3 regions of the Cryobacterium zhongshanensis genome follow, and region 2 is predicted to be linked to each of the others. Evidence: predicted binding sites of a transcription regulator. Region 2 holds the regulator's gene; each other region holds the start of a gene.
What was found. Region 2 encodes HrcA, which represses chaperone genes, less so after heat shock. Its sites were predicted from a motif close to TTNGCACTCGNNNNNNNCGAGTGCNAA; they were not measured.

Region 1 (7,160 bases), on a different contig from region 2:
CGGCCCCGGGGGCGCGAGGTGAGGGTCGTGGGCGGAAAGGGCATCCGTGGTCCTTTCACAGGTGGGGAATGCCTCGAGCGTATCGCCGGTCAGAGGGGTTCGGGGGATGCTCGCCGCGGGGCGCGTCCGGTGGCGACCATGTCGACCGTGAGGATCACGAGCGCGACCCAGACGAGCCCGAAGCCGACCCAGCGCTCCGGCGGCATGGGCTCGCCCAGGATGAACACGCCGACGAGGAACTGCAGCACCGGCGCCACGAACTGCACGAGGCCGAGCAGGCTGAGCGGCAGGCGGCGGGCGGCCGCGGCGAAGAACAACAGCGGGACGGCCGTCACGACGCCCGTCGACACGAGGCCGACGGTGTGCCAGGGCGACACCGTTCCGAAGGTGAGCCCGGTCATGGCGCCCACGATCAGGAGTTCCGCGATCGCGATCGGCATCAGCCAGGCGGTCTCGAGGGTGAGGCCGGTGAGTGCCCCGACGCCGGGGCCGACGTTCTTCTTGATCAGCCCGTAGAACCCGAAGGACAGGGCGAGGACGAGCGAGATCCACGGCAGCGCCCCGTAGCCGATGGTGAGCACGAGCACGGCGGCCGCGCTGATCGCCACCGCGATCCACTGGATGCGCCGCAAGCGCTCGTGCAGAACGAACACGCCCAGCAGCACCGTGACGATCGGGTTCATGAAGTAGCCGAGGGCGGCCTCGACGACGTGCCCGGTCAGCGTCGCAAAGACGTAGGTCTGCCAGTTGACGAAGATCAGGAGGCCGGCCAGGCCCATCACCCAGACCGTCTTCGGGCGGCGGAGCACCACGAGCAGGGCGGGCCAGCCCCGGGTGGCAGTGATCAGGGCGAGGCAGAAGACGAGCGAGAAGAGCACCCGCCAGGCCACGACTTCGAAGGGTCCAGTGGGGTGCAGCAGCAGGAAGAAGAGCGGGAGCAGGCCCCAGAGGCCGTACGCTGCGATCGCGAATCCGAGTCCGCTGGTCGGCTCGACCGGCTGGTTCCGTGTCCTGCTCACGACGATTCCCCTTCACGGGCGTGCTCTGCGTTGGCGTGCCCTGCGTTGGCGTGCCCTGGGTGCTGCGTGCCGCGTCGAAGCGGGCCTGGGGAACACAAAATCCCGGATGAACAGGCCATCCGGGATTTTGTGTTGTTCGTACTTATACTGCGATCGTGCGTGGCGCCTGGGAGGATTCCCTAGCGGACGACGACGGCGAGCACGTCGCGTGCGGAGAGGACGAGGAGATCGTCGCCACCGAACTTAACCTCGGTTCCGCCGTACTTGGAGTAGATGACCTTGTCGCCCACGGCAATGTCGAGCGGGATGCGGTTGCCGTTGTCGTCGATGCGGCCGGGGCCGACGGCGACAACTTCGCCCTCCTGGGGCTTTTCCTTGGCAGTGTCAGGGATGACCAGACCTGATGCGGTGGTCTGCTCGGCGTCGACCTGCTTGATGACGATGCGATCCTCGAGCGGCTTGATGGAGACCGACACGGTTGACCTCTTTCTTAGCTAAGACTTGGTTGGCAGACTCACAGCGAGAGTGCTAACAGCGAGTTTAGGGCGCATCTGGCACTCACGCAATGTGAGTGCCAGACTCGGGCGTTCCGGGCGCGGCGGCCGCGGCTTGATATCGTTTGGACAATGGAACGCTCCGAGCTTGTCGACCTCTTGTCCCCCGATGGGCTGCGCCTGCTGGACTCGCTTCCGCCCTGGGACAACGCCTCCGATGTGGTGCGCCTGGTCAGCGACCTGCGGAAGGCCGGCCACCCGCAGGGTCTTGTGACCGCGGTGCTCGGCCAGTCCCGGCTGCGCGCGAAGGCCGTGGCCAAGTTCAGCGACTTCGCCGGGCGGATGCTGTTCACCGAGGCCGGTCTCGAACAGGCCACCCGCCTGAACGTCGCCGCACTGCACGCCGGCCGGTTCGCCGCGGCCGGCCTGAACCGGGTCGCCGATCTCGGCAGCGGGATCGGCAGCGACTCGATGGCCCTCGCCGCCCTCGACATCCGGGTGACCGCCGTGGACACCGACGAGGTCACGGCAGCGGTCGCAAGCTACAACCTCGCTCCCTTCGACAATGCGAGCGTCGTGCACGGTGACGCGGAGACCTTCGACCTGACCGGCTTCGACGCGGCCTGGCTCGACCCGGCCCGTCGCACGGCCGGGCACAGCAACACCTCCCGGCTGACCCGTCCGGAAGACTATTCGCCGAATCTCGACTTCGTCTTCGGCCTGAGCGAGCGGATGCCGATCGGCGTGAAACTCGGTCCGGGCCACGACCGCGACGCCATTCCCGCAGCCGCGGAAGCACAGTGGGTGTCGGTGGACGGAAAGCTCGTGGAGATGGGACTCTGGTTCGGCGCCCTCGCTCGCGACGGCATCCGCCGCTCGGCGCTGCTTCTGGGCAGGGCAGGCAGTCATGAGCTCACCGCGGCGGCCGACAGCGTCGACGTCGACAGTGTGGCCGGCGCGGCGGGCGTTCCGGGGAGCTACCTCTACGAACCGGACGGGGCCGTGATCCGGGCGCGATTGATCGGTGATCTGGCCCGCAGCATGGACGCGCTGATGCTCGGGGAGGGCATCGCCTATCTCAGCTCCGAATCCCTGCACGAGACCCCGTTCGCGACCGCGTTCCGGGTGCTCGAGTCGCTGCCGGTGGACGAGAAGAAGCTGCGGCTCGCGCTCAAGGAGCGCCGGATCGGCACGCTCGAGATCAAGAAGCGCGGCGTGGACGTGGATCCGGCCGTGCTGCGCACCCGGCTGAAGCTGCACGGCCCCGAGTCGGCGACGCTGGTGCTCACCCGGGCGGGCGGGCGCAGGCTCGCCCTGCTCGTGGAGCGGGTGCAGCCGCCGCGCTGAGCGCTCAGTGCGGGACGGGGCTGATGCCCTGGCTGATCAGCACGATCCAGCCCGCGGCGATGACGAGGCCGGCGAGGCCGGTACCGAGGCCCCAGGCCCAGATCGAGACGGCCGGGCGTTCGGTGCGGCTCGCCCAGATGGCGAGCACGACGGCGGCGAGCGAGAGCGGCGCGGTCCAGACCACGAAAACGGCACCGGCCAGGCCGACGGCGCCGAACCCGAGGGACGCGACGGAGAGCGCGCGCCGTCTGGCGAGGGCGCGCAGCTCGGACTCTGTATAGACGTAGGGCACCCACTCGGTGGGGGCCGTGACGGTTGACGCGTAGTCGAGTTCGCCGGTGACCTCCTCCGGCGGGCGCGTCAGCGCGAACCGGAGGTCGTCGCCGGCGGCCGGGTGTCGTGCATCCGTCACTGCGGCCTCCCGGTCCGGTCACTGCGCCCAGGGAACGGGCTCTCAGCGATAGTAGTTGGTACTCGGCATGCTTGCGAAGATGAGCACCCAGACGACGATGCTCAACAGGGCGAGGGCGACGCCGACGATGCCGGTGATCAGGCCGGTCAGCCAGAGCCCCCTGGCGTATGGTTCTTTGGTGCGTCCGAGGGCCCCGAGCACGATCGCCGCGGCCGGCAGCAGCAGGGCGAGCACCCCGCCGACGAAGGGGATGAAGGCGACGGGGAGGCCCAGCAGCCCGACGACGCCCGAGACGAGCGAGAGGATGCTGAGCACCGGCTGGCGGGTCGCCGCCTGCGCCCCCGGGGCGGGAGGGTACGGGTACCCGGAACCGAGAGGCTGCGGTGACGACGGGCCGGACTCCGGCGGGCCGACGGGAGGACCGGCGGGAGGCGGGCCGACGGGAGGACCGGCGGGAGGCGGGCCGACGGGAGGCGGGCCGACGGAAGAGTCCCCGAGCGGCGGGCCGGCGGCAGAACCCATGAAGGGCGGGCCGGCGGGCGGGCCGGAGGCAGAATCCGCGGGGGGCGTTCCGGCGGACTCGCCACGCGGAATCTGTGGGACCTCGGGCACCTCGGGCACGTGCGGCACATCGGGCACCTGCGGGACCTCCGGAACCGGAGGGAGTCCCGAGGCGCGCGGAGCATTCACATCACTCATGAGCTGTTCCTTTCCACTGCATTGGCGGGCCGGTGGCCACGACAGGTCAGCGTCAACGACGGGTCAGCGATGACGGGCCGCTGGGGCCTCAGTAGCTGGAGTATCCGCTGTTCGAGGTCGTGGCGATCAGGACGATGAAGAGGATTATCAGGACTATCTCGGCGACGAGGCGCACGTAGCCGAGCGCGAGGCCGGCGATCGCGAGGCCGCGACCCTTCTCCCCGGTCTTCTTGATCTGGCTGAGCGCGATGTGGCCGGTGATGATCGCGGCGAGGGAAATGAAGAACGCCGAGACAAGTGAGACGATCGCGAGGACGTTGTACTTGTCCTGGGCGAGGGGCTGGCCGTAGGGCTGCTGACCGTACTGCTGCTGGCCGTAGGGCTGCTGCTGGCCGTATGCGTCGGGTGCGCCGTACGCCGGTGCGGCGGGGGCCTGATATGCCGGAACTTCGGGAGCCTGGTACGCCGGTGCGGCGGGCGCCTGATATGCCGGCGCTTCGGGAGCCTGGTAGATCGGGGGCTGGTTCACCGGGGGCGGGGTAACCGGGGGCTGGTTCGGGTCGGTCATGACTAACGGCTCCTTTGGGCTTCGATCAGCTGGCGGTGCCATAGTGGCACCCTCATTGAACGGGTGTCAACGCCCATGACTCGCCATGTCTGTTGTGCCCAGCGTATCGCGGATGCACAGGAACCTGAGATGGGGCGCGGTTTTCACCCCTGGATGACGGAAGCGGGGAGCGTCGAATCCGCGCCGAAGACGAGGGTTGACGGCTCGTGGCCTGCCATGATCAGCTGGGCCCCGAGCGCGGCGATCATGGCGCCGTTGTCGGTGCACAGGGAGAGCGGCGGGATGCGCAGGGCGATGCCGGCGGCATCCGTGCGTTCGACGGCGAGCTCACGGAGTCGCGCGTTCGCGATCACCCCGCCGCCGAGGAGGAGGCGCGGAACGCCGAGGTCGGTGCACGCGGCGACGGCCTTGGTGAGCAGGATGTCGATGACGGCCTCGCGGAAGCTCGCCGCGACGTCCGCGAGCGGCACGGTCTCGCCCGCGTCGCGGGTCTGCTCGACCCAGCGGGCCACCGACGTCTTCAGCCCGGAGAAGGAGAAGTCGTAGCGGTGGTGCTCCATGTCCTTGTGGTGGCTGAGGCCGCGCGGGAAACGGATGAACGCCGGATCGCCGCCGACGGCGACGCGGTCGATCTGTGGACCGCCGGGGTAGGGCAGGCCGAGGATGCGGGCGACCTTGTCGAAGGCCTCCCCCGCCGCGTCGTCGATGGTCTCGCCGAGCAGTTCCACGTCGGAGACGAGGTCGCGCACGAGGAGGAGCGAGGTGTGCCCTCCCGAGACGAGGAGGGCTATCGTCGGGTATTCGAGGGGCTCCGTTCCCGGGTCGGCCTCGGTCTGGAGCACGTCGGCGCCGACGTGGCCGACGAGGTGGTTGACCGCGTAGATCGGCTTACCGAGGGCGATCGCGAGGGCCTTCGCTGCGCCGACGCCGACCATGAGGGCGCCGGACAGGCCGGGTCCGTAGGTGACGGCGATCGCGTCGACGTCCTCGAGGCGGATGCCCGCGTCGCTGGTTGCGGCGCGGATCATCGGGACGAGCTCCTCGAGATGGGCGCGCGCCGCGACCTCGGGGACGACGCCGCCGTAGCGGGCGTGCTCGTCCATCGAGGAGGCGATCGTGTTCGAGAGCAGCCGGGTGCCGCGGACGATCCCGATGCCGGTTTCGTCGCACGAGGTTTCGATGCCGAGCACCAGGGGGTTGTCGCGGTTCATTCGGTCGCCTCCGCGGCATCCGTCGGGTCGGTCGGGGGCTGCACCGGGTCGGGCGCGGCGAGCGCCGCCTCCGCCGGAGGGACCGCGAGGCGCATGACGAGCGCGTCGACGTTGTCGGGCTGGTAGTAGCCGCGGCGCACGCCGATCTCCTCGAAGCCGAGCCGGAGGTAGACCCGCTGGGCGCCGGGGTTGTCGGCACGGACCTCGAGGAACACCTCGCGGATGCCGCGCTTGCGGGCCTCGGTGACGAGGCTCTGCACCAGGGTGCCGCCGAGCCCGTGGCGGCGGACCGTCTCGGTGACGGCGATGGTCTGGATGTCGCCCTCGAGGGCCCCGCGCGGGGCGAGCAGCCCCGCGTATGCCTCGATGCGGTCGGGTTCGTCCGGCGGGACCGCGACGAGGTAGTAGCAGTCCGGGTCCGTGATGTCCCGGAGCATGCCCTCCGCGGACCAGGCGTCGTTCTCGAAGAGGCGGATCTCGAGGGCCATGATGCCGTCGAGGTCTCCCGCGTGGGCGCGACGCAGCTGCCAGGTCACTCAGCTCACCCGTTTCGGCCCGGCAGACAGCGTGACGTCGGGTGAGCGCAGGTAGAAGGCGGCGTCTGTCGCGAAGGCGCGGTCGTTGGCGAGCAGCAGCTCGGCGACCCGGCCGAGGTCGGCGGCGGGCACGGTCACGGCGTCCGCGCGGTCGAGATCCGCGTAGACCCAGTCCGGCTCGAGCAGGACGGCCGGTTTCGCGACCCCGGGCGCGGCGAGGCGCACGGGCAGACCCGCGGCATCCACCCCGCTGTACGCGGACCAGTTGACCTCGCGCCTGCGGGCGTCGGTCACGACGACGAGGCCGCCGGTGTGGCCGGCCAGGTAGCGATTGAGCACGATGGCGTCGTGGCTGATCACGGGCAGGAAGGGCAGGCCGGCGCCGAGCGCGAAGACGCGGGCGGCGGCGATGCCGACGCGGAGGCCGGTGAACGGGCCGGGACCCATGCCGCCGACGACGCCGGTCAGGTCGGAGACGCGCACGTTCGCACGCTCGAGGCACTCGCTGATGAGGCTGCCGATCACTTCGGCGTGCCGCATGGTGTCCGCGGTGTCGATGTCGGCGAGCACGCCGTGGACCCCGTCGACGACCGCGACGCTGGTTCCGGCGGAGGTATCGATGGCGAGAAGCACCCGTTCAGCCTATTCCCCGCGCAGACCGCCCTCGAACCCGGGCCAGCGAGGGCCGAATCCGGTGATCGTCACGGTGCGCGGCTCGTCGAGATCCACGTCGAGGTCCAGGCCGGGGGCACCGACGCCCGGCGTAGCGGATGCCTGTCCCGGCTCGCCCGCGCCCGCGGGCCGGGGTTGCAGCGCGCCGGTCGGCCGCTCGATCTCGATGTCGAGCCAGGACTCGGCGACGCCGTCGAGCAGG
Region 2 (7,160 bases):
GATCGGCGGCAAGCCGGATGACGTGCTGCGCGTCTCCGGCAAGACCGGTGTCGGCGTCGCCGAACTGCTCGACCGAGCCACCCGGCTGATCCCCGCCCCCGTCGGCGACCCGGACGCCCCCGCCCGCGCGATGATCTTCGACTCGGTCTACGACAGCTACCGCGGCGTCGTCACCTACGTGCGCATGATCGACGGCAAGCTCAGCCCCCGCGAGAAGATCCAGATGATGTCGACCAGGGCGACGCACGAGATCCTCGAGATCGGCGTCACGAGCCCCGAACCGACCCCGAGCAAGGGCCTCGGCGTCGGCGAGGTCGGCTACCTCATCACCGGCGTGAAGGACGTGCGCCAGTCCAAGGTCGGCGACACCGTCACGACCGCGCTCCGCCCCGCGACCGTGGCCCTGCCCGGCTACACCGAGCCCAAGCCGATGGTGTTCTCCGGCCTGTACCCGATCGACGGCAGCGACTACCCGGCCCTCCGCGAAGCCCTGGACAAGCTCAAGCTCTCGGATGCCTCCCTCGTCTACGAGCCGGAGACATCCGTCGCCCTCGGCTTCGGTTTCCGCTGCGGCTTCCTCGGACTGCTGCACCTCGAGATCATCACGGAGCGCCTCGACCGCGAGTTCAACCTCGACCTGATCACGACGGCCCCGAGCGTGATCTACGAGGTCTCGACGGACGACAAGAAGACCGTCACCGTGACGAACCCGAGCGAGTTCCCAGACGGCAAGATCGCCAAGGTCGAGGAACCCATCGTGAAGGCCGCGATCCTCGCGCCCAAGGACTACGTCGGCGTCATCATGGAACTCTGCCAGGGCCGCCGCGGCACCCTGCTCGGCATGGAATACCTCGGCGAAGACCGGGTCGAGATCCGCTACACGATGCCCCTCGGCGAGATCGTGTTCGACTTCTTCGACCAGCTCAAGAGCAAGACCGCCGGCTACGCCTCGCTCGACTACGAACCCATCGGCTCGCAGGAGGCCGACCTCGTCAAGGTCGACATCCTGCTCCAGGGCGAGCAGGTCGACGCGTTCAGCGCCATCGTGCACCGCGACAAGGCCTACGACTACGGCGTGCTGATGACCGGTCGGCTGCGGAAGCTCATCCCACGGCAGCAGTTCGACGTGCCGATCCAGGCCGCGATCGGCGCCCGCATCATCGCCCGCGAATCGATCAGCGCGATCCGCAAGGACGTCCTCGCCAAGTGCTACGGCGGCGACATCTCCCGCAAGCGCAAGCTTCTCGAGAAGCAGAAAGAGGGCAAGAAGCGCATGAAGATGGTCGGCCGCGTCGAGGTCCCGCAGGAGGCCTTCATCGCCGCGCTCTCGGGGGATGAGCCGGCCAAGAAAGAGAAGAAGTAGACGGATGCGGCGTTCCACCTTCACCGACGCCGCCGTCACCTATACGGCGATCGGCGGTACCCTCGCCCCTGACCTGCTTCGCTACCCGCCGCGCGGCTACCGGCCGCTCGAGCGCACCGTGCGCCTGGGCAGCGGCGAGGAGCGCTTCCGCACCGCCGCGGCGCTGCTGATGACCTGGGGCGTTCAGCTCGGCAGCGGCATGACCGTCACCGAGTTGCAGCAGGGCACCGGCGTGCAGTACACCGGAATCGTGTTCGACGCAGACGGCACCCCGTCGACGAACCAGGAGCACCCCGTCGACGAGGCGACCTTCGCCGACGACGGCACCCCGTACATCGTCAACGGCATGTCCGCCCGGCTCTCGGTCGCGGTCGGCCCGTTCACCGTGGACTCGCCCGTGCGCGTCGTCTACGTCATCGACGAGTCCGACCGGATCGGCTTCGGCTACGGCACCCTCGCCGGCCACCCCGCGAGCGGCGAGGAGGCGTTCATCGTCGACCGGAAGGCCGACGACTCGGTCTGGCTGACGATCCGGGCGTTCTCCCGCCCGAGCACCTGGTACTACCGCCTCGCCTGGCCGATCGTCCGGCTGCAGCAGGCCAAGTTCACCGCCCGGTACCTGCGCGCCCTGCACCCCGTCGGCGCGGTCTGATCGTGGGCAGCGCCCTCCCTCTCGGCGACCCGGCCCCGCGCGACGGCCTGCTCCCGGCATCCGCCGCTGTCGGCGCCCTCGAGCGCGACTTCGGCGTGTACCTGCACGTGCCCTTCTGCCGGGTGCGCTGCGGCTACTGCGACTTCAACACCTACACGGCGACCGAGCTGCGCGGAGCCTCGCAGCACGACTACGCAGGTCAGGCCGTCGCCGAGGTCGAGTCCGCGGGGCGCATCCTCCGCGACTCCGGGGTCGCAGACCGGGAGGCGACGACGGTGTTCTTCGGCGGCGGCACCCCCACACTCCTGCCCGCGGCCGACCTGGTCCGGATGCTCGACTCCGTCCGCGACACCTGGGGCCTCGCGGCCGGCGCCGAGGTGACCACGGAAGCCAACCCGGACTCCGTCGACGCCGCCTACCTCGTGGCCCTGGCCGCCGCAGGCTTCACCCGGGTCTCTTTCGGCATGCAGTCCGCCGTGCCCCGGGTGCTCGCGACGCTCGAGCGCACCCACGACCCGGAGCGGATCCCGCTCGTCACAGCCTGGGCCCGCGACGCCGGCCTCGATGTCAGCCTCGACCTGATCTACGGCACACCGGGGGAGACCCGCGCCGACTGGCGCGCGAGCCTCGAACAGGCCATCGGGCTCGCCCCGAACCACATCAGCGCATACTCGCTCATCGTCGAGGACGGCACGAAGCTCGCGCGGCAGATCCGCCGCGGCGAACTCGCCCCCGTCGACGAGGACACCCAGGCCGAATACTACGAACTCGCCGATGAGCTCCTCGAGGCGGCAGGCTACGGCTGGTACGAGGTCAGCAACTGGGCGACGGATGCCGCGCACCGGTCCAGGCACAATCTCGCGTACTGGCGCAGCCAGGACTGGTGGGGGGTCGGACCCGGTGCGCACAGCCACGTCGGCGGCATCCGCTGGTGGAACGTCAAGCACCCGTCCGCATACGCCGACCGGATCCTCGCCGGCGACTCACCCGCCGCCGGGCGCGAGACCCTCGACGAGGCCACCCGCGAGGTCGAGCGGGTGCTGCTGCTCACCAGGATCCGGGAGGGCATCCGGATCGACTCGCTCTCCCCGCTCGGTCGCCGCGAAGTCGCCGGTCTCATCGCGGACGAGCTCATCAACGCGAAAGCCGCCCTCTCCGGGACGGTCGAACTGACCAGGAGAGGACGGCTTCTCGCGGACGCCGTCGTGCGGCGGCTGCTCGCGGACTAAGGTTCTGCGGACTAGCTGACGAACTTGATGGTGAGCGGGTAGGTGTAGTACTCGCCCTTGTTGGCCGCGAGGGCCGCGATGATGCTGAACACGACGCTCAGGACCCAGACGGCGGGTAGGAGCAGGAATCCGACAAGCGCGAGCGTCAGCACTCCGCTGATCACGTAGGCGATCACCAGTGTGATCTGGAAATTGAGCGCCGTCGCCGCGTGCGCGCGGATGAACGGGCCCCGATCCTTGAGCACGAGGTAGCCGATGAGCGCGGGCAGGAACTCGAAGAGGATTCCGCCCACGTGGATCAGGGTGGCCCACATGCGTTCGTCCGACGGGTTCATCGGCGTAACGGGCTGGTAGGAATTGGCGGGGGGTGGTGTCGTGGACATTCGAGCTCCTTGTGCGCGTTGTCGGGTTGTGCGGGTCCCGCGAGATACTCCGGGTGGTTCTGGTGCCGTCGTCCGGTGCTACTTGATGAGCCGCAGGGCGAAGGGGTAGCGGTAGGCCTGGCCGTCCTTCGTCTTCAGGAAGCCCTGGACGGAGAAGATGATCGCGATCACCCAGGCTGCGAGGTTGATCAGCCCGCCGATCAGGATGGCGGTGAGGATCCAGCCGATGACGTAGATGATCGTGATCGTGATCTGGAAGTTCAGGGCCTCCTTCGCTTCCTGCTCCGCGAAACGGCCGCGGTCCTTGAAGACGAGCCAGATGATCAGCGACGGCAGGAAGCCGATGACGCCGCCGAGGTGCGCGAAGGAGGCCCACTGGCGATCCTCGGCCTCGGTGAGGGGAGCGGCGGCCGCGGGTACGGGCGCAGCGGGCTGGTACGGTTGCTGCGGCGGGCGCTGGCCCAGGTTCGGATCTTCGCTACTGTTACCGGTTGAATTGCTCATCATCGTGCCTTTCCATGCGGATGGGGGTCCATTACAAGACTCACGGTACTGCGCTCAATCATCCGCTAGCAATGGGGTGTCCCCGTGTGTCGCGATATGATTGGCAGTCAAACGCTGTGAGTGCCAAAGTCGCCGGCACCCAGTCATCCGGAAAGGAGGCGATTCAGTCATGGTTTCGGATCGCAGCCTCGAAGTTCTGCGGGTCATAGTTCAAGACTACGTCGCCTCGCGCGAGCCCGTCGGCTCAAAAACCATCGTTGACCGGCATTCCTTCGGGGTGTCTGCGGCAACCATCCGCAACGACATGGCCCTTCTCGAGGAGGAGGAGCTCATCGTCGCCCCGCACACCTCCTCGGGGCGCATCCCGACCGACAAGGGGTACCGGCTCTTCGTCGATCACCTCGCCGACCTGCGGCCACTGTCCGCGGCGCAGCGCCAGGCAATCGAGACCTTCCTCGGCCAGTCCGCCGACCTCGACGAGGTCCTCGCGCGGAGTGTCCGGCTGCTCTCCCAGCTCACCCACCAGGTCGCCCTCGTGCAGTACCCCTCGCTGTCCCGCGCGAAGGTGCGCCACATCGAGCTCGTGCCGCTCTCCGAGACCCGGCTCCTGTCCGTTCTGATCACGGATGCCGGACGGGTCGAACAGCGCGTGATTGAGCTGCCCCGGCCGCTCGAGGAACAGCTGCTCGTGCGCCTCCGCGCCCGCCTCAACGCCGCCGTGGTCGGCCTCACCATGAGCGCAGCCGCGACCGCGCTCACGGATGCCGCTGACCTGGCCGGCGAACAACCTGACCTCGTCTCCCTGGTCACGCTGACCCTGCGCGACCAGGTCGGTGCGAACCGGCAGGAGCGCCTCGTGATGGCCGGCGCCGCGAATCTCGTCCGCACGGAGGAAGACTTCACCGGGAGCATCTACCCGGTGCTCGAGGCCATCGAGGAGCAGGTCGTCCTGCTGCGCCTCTTCGGCGAGATGGCCACAGACCAGCACGGTGTGTCCGTCAGCATCGGCCGGGAGAACGCGCCGTTCGGCCTCTCCGAGACGAGCGTCCTGACCAGCGGCTACAGCTCGCAGGGTGGAGACCTTGCCCGCCTCGGCGTGCTCGGCCCGACCCGGATGGACTACTCGAACAACATGGCGGCCGTCCGTGCCGTCGCCCGCTACCTGTCCCGCCTGCTCGAATAGTCGAGATTCTTCGACCAGCCCCACGCCGCAGACACACGAAAACAGACCGAGGAGAGCCAGCTTTGGCTGACCATTACGAAGTACTCGGCGTCGCCCGCGATGCCACCACCGATGAGATCAAGAAGGCGTACCGCCGTCTGGCTCGGCAGCTCCACCCCGACGTGAACCCCGGCGCAGACGCGTCGGAGCGGTTCAAGCACGTCACGCACGCCTACGACGTGCTGAGCGACCCGAAGCAGCGCGATAACTACGACCACGGCGGCAATGGCCGCACGGGGGGAAACGCCGGCTTCGACGGCAACTTCGGCAATTTCGGCGACATCTTCGAGACCTTCTTCGGAGGCGGCGGCGGTGGCGGCAGCCGCGGACCGAGATCCCGCCGGGAACGGGGGCAGGATGCCCTGATCCGGGTCGAACTCGACCTCGACGAGATCATCTTCGGAACCCACCGCGACCTCGAGGTCGACACGGCCATCGTCTGCGCGACGTGCAGCGGAACCTGCTGCCAGCCGGGGACCGCGCCTGTGACCTGCGACATCTGCCACGGCACCGGCAACATCCAGCGGGCCGTGCGTTCCCTGCTCGGAAACGTCATGACCTCGAGCCCGTGCGGCACCTGCCGCGGTTTCGGCACGATCATCGCGACCCCGTGCGTGACCTGCCAGGGTCAGGGCCGCGTCCGCGCCCGGCGCACCGTTCCGGTGGACATCCCCGCCGGCGTCGACACCGGCCTGCGCCTGCAGATGCCCGGCAGCGGAGAGGCCGGACCGGCAGGCGGCCCCAACGGCGACCTCTACCTCGAGATGAAGGTGCGGCACCACGACGTCTTCAGCCGAGACGGTGACGACCTGCTCTGCACGCTCGACGTGCCGATGACGGATGCGATCCTCGGCACGACCACGACCGTCAAGGCCCTCGACGGGGACATCACCGTCGAGATCCGTGCCGGTGTGCAGGGTGCAGAGGTCATCACGGTCAAGGACCGCGGTGTCTCGCGCCTCCGCGGCAACGGACGCGGCGATCTCAAGGTCGGCATCCACGTCGTGACGCCGACCAAGCTCGACCACAAGGAGCGGGAACTTATCGAACAGTTCGCTGCGCGGCACAAGTCCCCTGCTCCCGCGCTCAGTGCGGTGCAGCAGGGACTCTTCGCCAAGCTCCGCGACCGGTTCCGCGTCTAACCGGATGGCGCACTTCTTCATCGACGAGACCCTCCGCGCGGAGGACTGCGCCGTCGGGGGCCTCGCGACCATCACCGGCGCGGAGGCGAGGCATGCGGTCACGGTGAGCCGGGTCCGGCCGGGGGAGCACCTGCTCGCCGGGAACGGGTCGGGCCTGCTCCTGGAGGCGACCGTCGAGGAGGCGGAACCCGGCCGGCTGGCCCTGCGGATCGACGGCGTGCGCACCGCGGAGAGGCCGAGCCCGCGCATCCGCCTCGTGCAGGCACTCGCCAAGGGCGACCGCGACGAGATGGCCGTTCAGGCCGCGACCGAACTCGGTGTCGACGGTGTCGTTCCGTGGGCCGCGTCTCGATCGGTGACGCGCTGGGAGGGCCCCAAGGTGGCCAAGGGCCGGGATCGCTGGCGCGCCATCGTGCGCGAGGCGTCCAAGCAGTCGATCCGGCCCTGGCTGCCCGAGGTCGCCGAACTCACGAGCACGAAACAACTCGCCGTGCTGGCGCGGGACACCCGGATGCTGCTCCTCGAGCCCACCGCCGAGATCCGGCTGACCCGGTTGGGCGACCTCGCCGGCGCTGCGCGGGACATCGTGCTCGTCGTCGGTCCGGAGGGCGGCATCGCCGCCTCGGAACTTGAGCTGCTCGAAGCCGCGGGCGCCGTCCGGGTGC
Region 3 (7,160 bases), on a different contig from region 2:
CAGGGTGGACTTAGAAGTCCATTCCGCCGGACGGGTCGCCGACCGGAGCAGCGTTCTTCTCGGGCTTGTCGGCGACGACGGCCTCGGTGGTGAGGAACAGTCCGGCGATCGACGCGGCGTTGAGCAGCGCGGAGCGGGTGACCTTCACCGGGTCGTTGATGCCGGCGAGGAGCATGTCAACGTACTCACCGGTCGCGGCGTTGAGGCCCCAACCGATCGGCAGGTTGCGCACCTTGTCGGCGACGACGCCGGGCTCGAGGCCCGCGTTGAGGGCGATCTGCTTGAGCGGGGCGTCGATGGCGACCTTGACGATGTTCGCGCCGGTTGCCTCGTCTCCGACGAGCTCGAGCTTCTCGAATGCGGTCTTGCCGGCCTGGATGAGGGCGACGCCACCACCGGCGACGATGCCCTCTTCGACGGCTGCCTTCGCGTTGCGGACGGCGTCCTCGATGCGGTGCTTGCGCTCCTTGAGCTCAACCTCCGTCGCGGCGCCGGCCTTGATGACGGCAACGCCGCCGGCGAGCTTGGCGAGACGCTCCTGGAGCTTCTCACGGTCGTAGTCGCTGTCGGTGTTCTCGATCTCGTTGCGGATCTGCTGAACGCGACCGGCGATGGCTTCGGGGTCTCCGGCGCCTTCGACGATGGTGGTCTCGTCCTTGGTGATGACGATCTTGCGCGCGTTGCCGAGCAGGTCGAGGGTGACGTTCTCAAGCTTGAGGCCGACCTCCTCGGAGATGACCTGGCCACCGGTGAGGATGGCGATGTCCTGCAGCTGAGCCTTGCGACGGTCGCCGAAGCCGGGAGCCTTGACGGCAACGGACTTGAAGATGCCACGGATCTTGTTCACAACGAGCGTGGCCAGGGCCTCGCCGTCGACGTCCTCGGCGATGATGAGGAGCTGCTTGCCGGTCTGGATGACCTTGTCCACGATCGGGAGGAGGTCCTTGATGTTGGAGACCTTGGAGTTGACGATCAGGATGTAGGGGTCTTCGAAGACAGCTTCCTGACGGTCGGGGTCGGTCACGAAGTACGCGGACAGGAAGCCCTTGTCGAAACGCATGCCTTCGGTGAGCTCGAGCTCGGTGCCGAGGGTGTTGGACTCCTCGACGGTGACAACGCCTTCCTTGCCGACCTTGTCGATGGCTTCGGCGATGATCGCGCCGATTTCAGCATCGCCGGCAGAGATGGATGCGGTGGCCGCGATCTCTTCCTTGGTCTCGACCTCTTTGGCGTTCGCGATCAGCTCTGCGATAACCGCAGCGGTGGCCTTCTCGATGCCGCGCTTGAGGCTGATCGGGTCTGCACCGGCTGCGACGTTACGCAGGCCTTCGCGGACGAGCGCCTGGGCGAGGACGGTCGCGGTGGTCGTTCCGTCGCCGGCGACGTCATCGGTCTTCTTGGCGACCTCTTTGACGAGCTCCGCACCGATCTTCTCGTACGGGTCGTCGAGTTCGATTTCCTTGGCGATGGAAACACCGTCGTTGGTGATCGTGGGGGCGCCCCACTTCTTCTCCAATACGACGTTACGTCCGCGCGGGCCGAGGGTGACCTTGACAGTGTCAGCGAGGATGTTCAGGCCACGCTCAAGGCCGCGACGGGCCTCTTCGTTGAAAGCAATGATCTTTGCCATATGTGTTTCTCGTCCCTCCCGGACGTTACCAAAACGGTGATGGGTTGGCACTCAAAAGGAGAGAGTGCCAAGTCGATTCTGGCACTCAGGGGTCGAGAGTGCAAGTGAGCGCCGGGAAGCGTCGGGAGGCTACGGGACGAGTTCGACGGAGCCGGTGCCGTTCGGCACGAGTTCGATCCAGGTATTGCCGGCGGCAAGGCGAATGGTGACCCCGTTGTCGTCGACCAACCGGATCGGGTCGGCCTGTCCGGCCTTCGACCAGGCGGCGTGCACGGTCTTGCCGCCGGCGGACACCCAGCCCTCTCCCGAGCCGATCATGACGGTTTTCGGCACCTCGCCGTAGGTGCCGTCGATGTCGACCCGGAGCACGAGCACGTTGGTCGCGGCCCGGCGGGCGCCGGTCGTATCGAGGTCGGGGGCGCCTTCCTGCGAACGCAGGTAGGCCTGTGAGGCCGCGTCCCAGCTCCAGCCGGGGTACCGCGCCGAGGAGAACCGTGCGTTGATCTGGGTGATCGGACTGCCGTCGGTCCCCGCGCTCGATGCCGCGATCGTGCCCGCGTACGCGAACTGCTGTACCGGCGGTGCGACGGACGCGTTCCGTCCGACGAGTTCGGCCGCCTTCAGCACGACGTTGTGCGGCGCATCCCGGTCGGCAACACGGGAGAACAGGCCGGTCGTGTCGTAGTCGAAGACCGAGTTGATGACGGGGGTGGCCTTCATCATGTCGACGAAGACCTGCTGTCCGCCGGAATACGCGACGATCCCGCCGAACGGCGTGATGATGTCGGGGTCCATCGGCCGGATCGACCGCACCGGGCCGATCGCGTCGGGGATGTCGGACTGCCAGACGCCGACGTAGCGGGTCAGCCCGCCCTCGACGAGTTCCTCGAAGACGATGTCCGCGCGCTCGAGGGCGATCTGGGGCCTGGCTGCCTCGTGGTTGTCGATCTTCACCGCCAGGGACGGGTTCGCGGTCTTCCCCGCGGGCACGATCGTGCCACGCAAAGGCGCGATCGCCAGCGGTGCCGGGGCGTCGACCGCAGCCGCGGAGGGCTCCACGGTCGCCGTCGGCGTCGCCGTCGGCGCCTCGCTTCCGGTGCACGCCGTCATCACGAGAAGAAGGCACGGAAAAAGCACGGCACCCACAAACCGTGCCGTGCTTCGCCCGTATCGTGTCTCAGTTCTTTTCGCTGTCACGCCCCACACACTAACGCGGCAAACTCGCGGATGCCGCGCGGCTCGGGGCTTTGCCCGAGATTGGTGCGCTCGACGTGGGTGCGCCCGGCCTTTTCAGGTCAGACGGGACGTACCGACTCGGCCTGTGGGCCCTTTGCTCCGGTTCCCAGTTCGAAGATGACGTGCTGTCCCTCTTCCAAAACCTTGTACCCGTGCATGTCGATGGCGGAATAGTGGACGAAGACGTCCTGTCCGCCGCCATCGACGGTGATGAAGCCGAAACCCTTTTCAGCGTTGAACCATTTGACGGTTCCGTTCGCCATGTGTAACTCCCCAGTGCTTTGATATTTTCGGCACCCGCCCGTTGGCCGTACCGGGCCTGGCGCATGTGACTGCGTCCATCTGATCCGACCGGTCGGATGCCCCGAGGGACAACCGGACGAACCCGATGAGCGACCTGAGACAAAGAGTACTGAAGCCGAGAAAGAAGAAAAGGGGGTTGACGAATAGCCCGGAATGGCGTTATAGAACCGCCGTCGAATCGCGGGTCAGGACGTCGGTGTGGTGCTGGGGACGAAGTCGGATCCGACGACGACCGTGAGGTCGGCCCCCGAGGTGGCGAAGTCGGTGGCGAGGAGCACCGTGGCTCCCGGCAACGATGCCGCGACCCCGCGCGCGGCACCCTCGAGGGTCGCGTCGGCATAGTACACGGTCGTCTTGGTCACGTCTTCGGTGCTCGCATTGCTGAGCGCGCCGACGGTCCACCCCGCTGCGGAGAGCAGGTCTCCTACGTCCTTGGCGATGCCCGTGCCCTTGGTCCCATTGAGCACGGTGACGGTGAGGCCCGGATCGACCGTCGCTACGGCCGCCGGGACGCCGGTCGCGGCATCCGTTGCCGCTGCCGTGTCGGTCGCCGAGCTGGAGGACAGGCCGGGGATCGCGATGTTCAGCTTGTTGTTGAGGGACGCCATTCCGAAGACTCCGAGACCGATCAAGACGGCCGTGGCTCCGAGTGCCCACCAGAACGCGACCCAGTGGCGCCCCTTCTTACCGGGGGCGCGATGGGCGCCCACTCTGTCGAGGGAGTGCGGCAGGTGGTCGAAGCGGTCTTTCGGATAGGTGGGAGGCATTGTGGGGCTGAGTCGATCCTCTTGTTGCGGGCGAATGGGTGGAACGTCGGGGTCGGACATCCGGCTGCGTTTATGGGGCGGGGCTGGTTCGGTGCTCCGGAGCGCGTACCGTTCGGCGTTCCCGTGCCTGCGCGCGGGCCGCACGCATCCGCTGCAGGCGTTTCACCAGCATGGGATCGTGAGCCAGGGCAAGCGGGGAGTCGATCAAAACACCCAATAGTTGATAGTACCGGGCCGAGGACAGACCGAACTCGGAGCGGATCGCCTGTTCTTTGGCACCGGCATGCGTGAACCAGCGCCGTTCGAAGCTCAGGATGCCGAGGTCCCGGTCGGTCAGGCCGCCCGGGGAGTCGGCGGGATCCGGGTCACGTGCGCCGTCCACCATCCACCTCTTCCACCGTCGTCGTCTGGTCGAATCCTATTTGGCGTCGGCTATGGATTCGCTGGGCCACGCGGGCCGCACCGTGGTCGTGCAGGAAAGTGCCGCGGCAGGCGGGTCAGTGTCCGGCGTCCGGTGTGAAAGTGCTGAACGGCCTCGGGATCCGGAATACGGCCCGACCCGGCTGAGTTTACGATTGCTGGGAGGGTCGCCGTGTTCGCTCAGCTGCGCCCTCGCCCGATGGGAAGGATGAACCATGGACTACGAAGTCACGAAGTCAGACGCTGAATGGGCCGCGGAACTCGGGCCGGAGAAGTTCGCCGTACTTCGGCAGGCCGCCACCGAGCGCGCCTGGACCGGGGAGCTGCTCGACGAGAGCCGCTCCGGCGTTTATACCTGTGGCGCCTGCCACGCCGAGCTCTTCAAGAGCGGCACGAAGTTCGACTCCGGCTGCGGCTGGCCGAGCTTCTACGAGTCGGTACGCCCGGAGGCCGTCGAACTCATCGAGGACACGTCCCTCGGCGTCGTCCGCACCGAGGTTCGTTGCGCGAACTGCGGCTCCCACCTGGGGCACGTCTTCGACGACGGCTTCGGCACCCCGACCGGAGACCGCTACTGCATGAACTCCATCTCGCTCGAGTTCAAGCCGGTCGACTAGACGGTGTCCACGCCGCTCGAGGCGATCGGCGGGCGGCGTTCGCTGTCCGCCGTGACAGCGGATGCCCCCACGCACGAGGAGCTGCTCCCTCTCGTTGCCGCGTGCGCGCGGGTGGCCGACCACGGTGCCCTGCGACCCTGGCGCCTGATCGAAGTGCGCGGCGATTCCCGCTCGCGGCTCGGGGCGGCGTTCGCCGCTGCATCCGCCCGGCTCGCCGCGGAGGCCGGTGCGGAACCGCCGTCCGCTGCTGAGCTGGCCAAGCTCGCGGGCAAGCCGCTCCGGGCCTCCCTGCTGATCGCGGTGGTCGCGAGCCACCGGTTGAGCGACAAGGTCGAGGACTGGGAGCAGGACGTCACCGCGGCGGGGGTCGGGCACGCCCTGAGCCTGTTGCTGTCACACGCCGGCTGGGGCGTGATGTGGCGAACGGGCACGTTCACCCGCACCCCGGAGGTACACCGGATGCACGGTCTCACGGACTCCGAAGCATTGCTCGGCTGGCTCTATGTCGGCGGAGTGCCCGCGGGCGCGAAGCCGGGCACCCGGCTCCCGATCGACCCCGCCGCCCACCTGACCGCGCTCTGACCGGCGCCCTGAGCGCCCCTTTTCGGTCTCTCATGCGTGACGCGCCAGTTGCGCCGTTTCGCGCCCGGCAGGCCTGGCGCGAAACGGCGCAACTGGTGCGCGTTTATCGCGTGGCGCCCCGGTGCCCGCAAGCTTCACCGTTTCTTCACCTCAGCGTCGGCGGAATGTCCCGGATCCGGCGAGCGCGGGTCGTATCCTCGTGGCGTGAGCGTAGAAATCAGCACACTCGTCCAGCCCGACTCCGTCTACCTCGGAACACTCACCATCCTGAGTCCGGCAACGACCGGCCGGACTGCCGGGCCGGCCGCCGGGCCGACCGCCGGCCTGACCTCGGTCGCTCCTGCGGCGGCACCTCCCCGGCGCCCGGACGCCGGCATTCCCGCGACCGCGACGCTGGAACCACTCGTCGACGTCGTGCTCCGACTCCTCTGGGTGCTCGTTGGCGTGTACGTCTGGGTAGTCCTGCTCGTCAAAGGACCGCCGTCGCGCTCCGCGAGCCGGGAGCTCGAACCGATCGTCTGGCCGCAGGCGGACTACCCCGCTGTGGGACTCCCGGCTGTGGGGCTGACGCGCGCAGGCCGCATCCACTGACCGGATCACCCGTGTCGTTCCCGCCCCGGGTCAGGTCGATTCGCCGCTCAACTCGCCGGCGTGCCCGGGGTGTATGACCAGGCCCTGACCTGGTCGACCAGGATGTGTCCGGCTGAGCCGGCCGGAACGGCGACACCGTCGAGGTTCGTCTCGGCCTGCAGCGTCCAGCGCATCGGCTTCGTGGGAACGCCGCTCGGAATCGCGGTGCGACCGATCAGCGCTCCGTCCCAGTAGTAGGCGACGGAACCCGGGGTCCACTCCGTCGTGGCGGTGTGCCAGCTCGCCGCATTCGTAGGGGTGTACGGCTTGGCCGGATCCCACGACATCCGTCCGGAACCGTACGAGCCGGCGATCGCCGAGGCCCCGTAGAACGTGGTGCCGCCGAGGTTGCCTTCCGGAAAGTCGATCTCGCCGTCGTTCCAGACGTCCGACGTCGGCCACATCAGGAACGCGATCTTGTATCCCGGGATGACATCGGTCCGGAAGCGGACGGAGTACCGGCCGTAGCTGGTGCCGCTGTAGCCGTTCGGGAGCGGTGCCGCGACGAGGTGGACGCCGTTCTCGGTGTGCAGGTAGATGTCGAGGGCGGAGTCGTGCACGGAGAGGACCTTGTCCGGCGCGTAGGTTCCCTGGCCCGACGTGTCCCGAAGGCCGGCGTAGCCGTTCCAGGCGGCGCCGTAGATGCGGCCGAACTGCCCCAGCGCTGCCGGTGTCGTGAAGTCCTGCGTGTACAGGGGCGTCCACCCGGCGGGATTCGTCGGGGACGGCGTCGGGGTCGGTGTCGGTGTCGGGTCCGGCGCCTGGATCGACGCGGTCATCGTGATGGTGTCGACGTAGAACCCGTCCCCGGCGACGGCGTTTCGGGCCTGCAGCACGTAGACCTCGAGCGTGTCGCCCGCCGCCGTCGCCGTCGCGGCCACCTGCAGTCGCTGGTAGGAGGCCGCGAGGGTGACCGGCGCGGACGTCGTCCATTTCACGCCAGTGCCCGCCGCCGTGTTTTCGCGCAGCACCAGC

Region 1: a site for HrcA is predicted at 1,571-1,597, ahead of groES (co-chaperone GroES). Genes of this name have one in related genera too.
Region 3: a site for HrcA is predicted at 1,675-1,701, ahead of groL (chaperonin GroEL). Genes of this name have one in related genera too.

The regions. Positions count from the first base shown of each region.
Region 1 is NZ_JALGAR010000001.1:357,455-364,614, reverse strand. Features, by position in the region: gene MQH31_RS01725 (type 1 periplasmic-binding domain-containing protein) at 1-44, opposite strand, end outside; gene rarD (EamA family transporter RarD) at 90-1,019, opposite strand; gene groES (co-chaperone GroES) at 1,199-1,495, opposite strand; gene MQH31_RS01710 (class I SAM-dependent methyltransferase) at 1,646-2,860, shown strand; gene MQH31_RS01705 (hypothetical protein) at 2,865-3,272, opposite strand; gene MQH31_RS01700 (hypothetical protein) at 3,315-3,971, opposite strand; gene MQH31_RS01695 (DUF4190 domain-containing protein) at 4,060-4,539, opposite strand; gene tsaD (tRNA (adenosine(37)-N6)-threonylcarbamoyltransferase complex transferase subunit TsaD) at 4,683-5,750, opposite strand; gene rimI (ribosomal protein S18-alanine N-acetyltransferase) at 5,747-6,286, opposite strand; gene tsaB (tRNA (adenosine(37)-N6)-threonylcarbamoyltransferase complex dimerization subunit type 1 TsaB) at 6,287-6,919, opposite strand; gene tsaE (tRNA (adenosine(37)-N6)-threonylcarbamoyltransferase complex ATPase subunit type 1 TsaE) at 6,929-7,160, opposite strand, start outside.
Region 2 is NZ_JALGAR010000003.1:111,956-119,115, reverse strand. Features, by position in the region: gene lepA (translation elongation factor 4) at 1-1,363, shown strand, start outside; gene MQH31_RS12160 (DUF1990 domain-containing protein) at 1,368-2,015, shown strand; gene hemW (radical SAM family heme chaperone HemW) at 2,018-3,244, shown strand; gene MQH31_RS12150 (DUF4870 domain-containing protein) at 3,256-3,627, opposite strand; gene MQH31_RS12145 (DUF4870 domain-containing protein) at 3,706-4,134, opposite strand; gene hrcA (heat-inducible transcriptional repressor HrcA) at 4,301-5,314, shown strand; gene dnaJ (molecular chaperone DnaJ) at 5,377-6,495, shown strand; gene MQH31_RS12130 (16S rRNA (uracil(1498)-N(3))-methyltransferase) at 6,500-7,160, shown strand, end outside.
Region 3 is NZ_JALGAR010000001.1:501,052-508,211, reverse strand. Features, by position in the region: gene groL (chaperonin GroEL) at 11-1,630, opposite strand; gene MQH31_RS02405 (DUF3048 domain-containing protein) at 1,760-2,767, opposite strand; gene MQH31_RS02400 (cold-shock protein) at 2,926-3,129, opposite strand; gene MQH31_RS02395 (LytR C-terminal domain-containing protein) at 3,355-3,936, opposite strand; gene MQH31_RS02390 (DUF3263 domain-containing protein) at 4,007-4,321, opposite strand; gene msrB (peptide-methionine (R)-S-oxide reductase MsrB) at 4,572-4,973, shown strand; gene MQH31_RS02380 (nitroreductase family protein) at 4,977-5,555, shown strand; gene MQH31_RS02375 (hypothetical protein) at 5,760-6,146, shown strand; gene MQH31_RS02370 (glycoside hydrolase family 16 protein) at 6,194-7,160, opposite strand, start outside.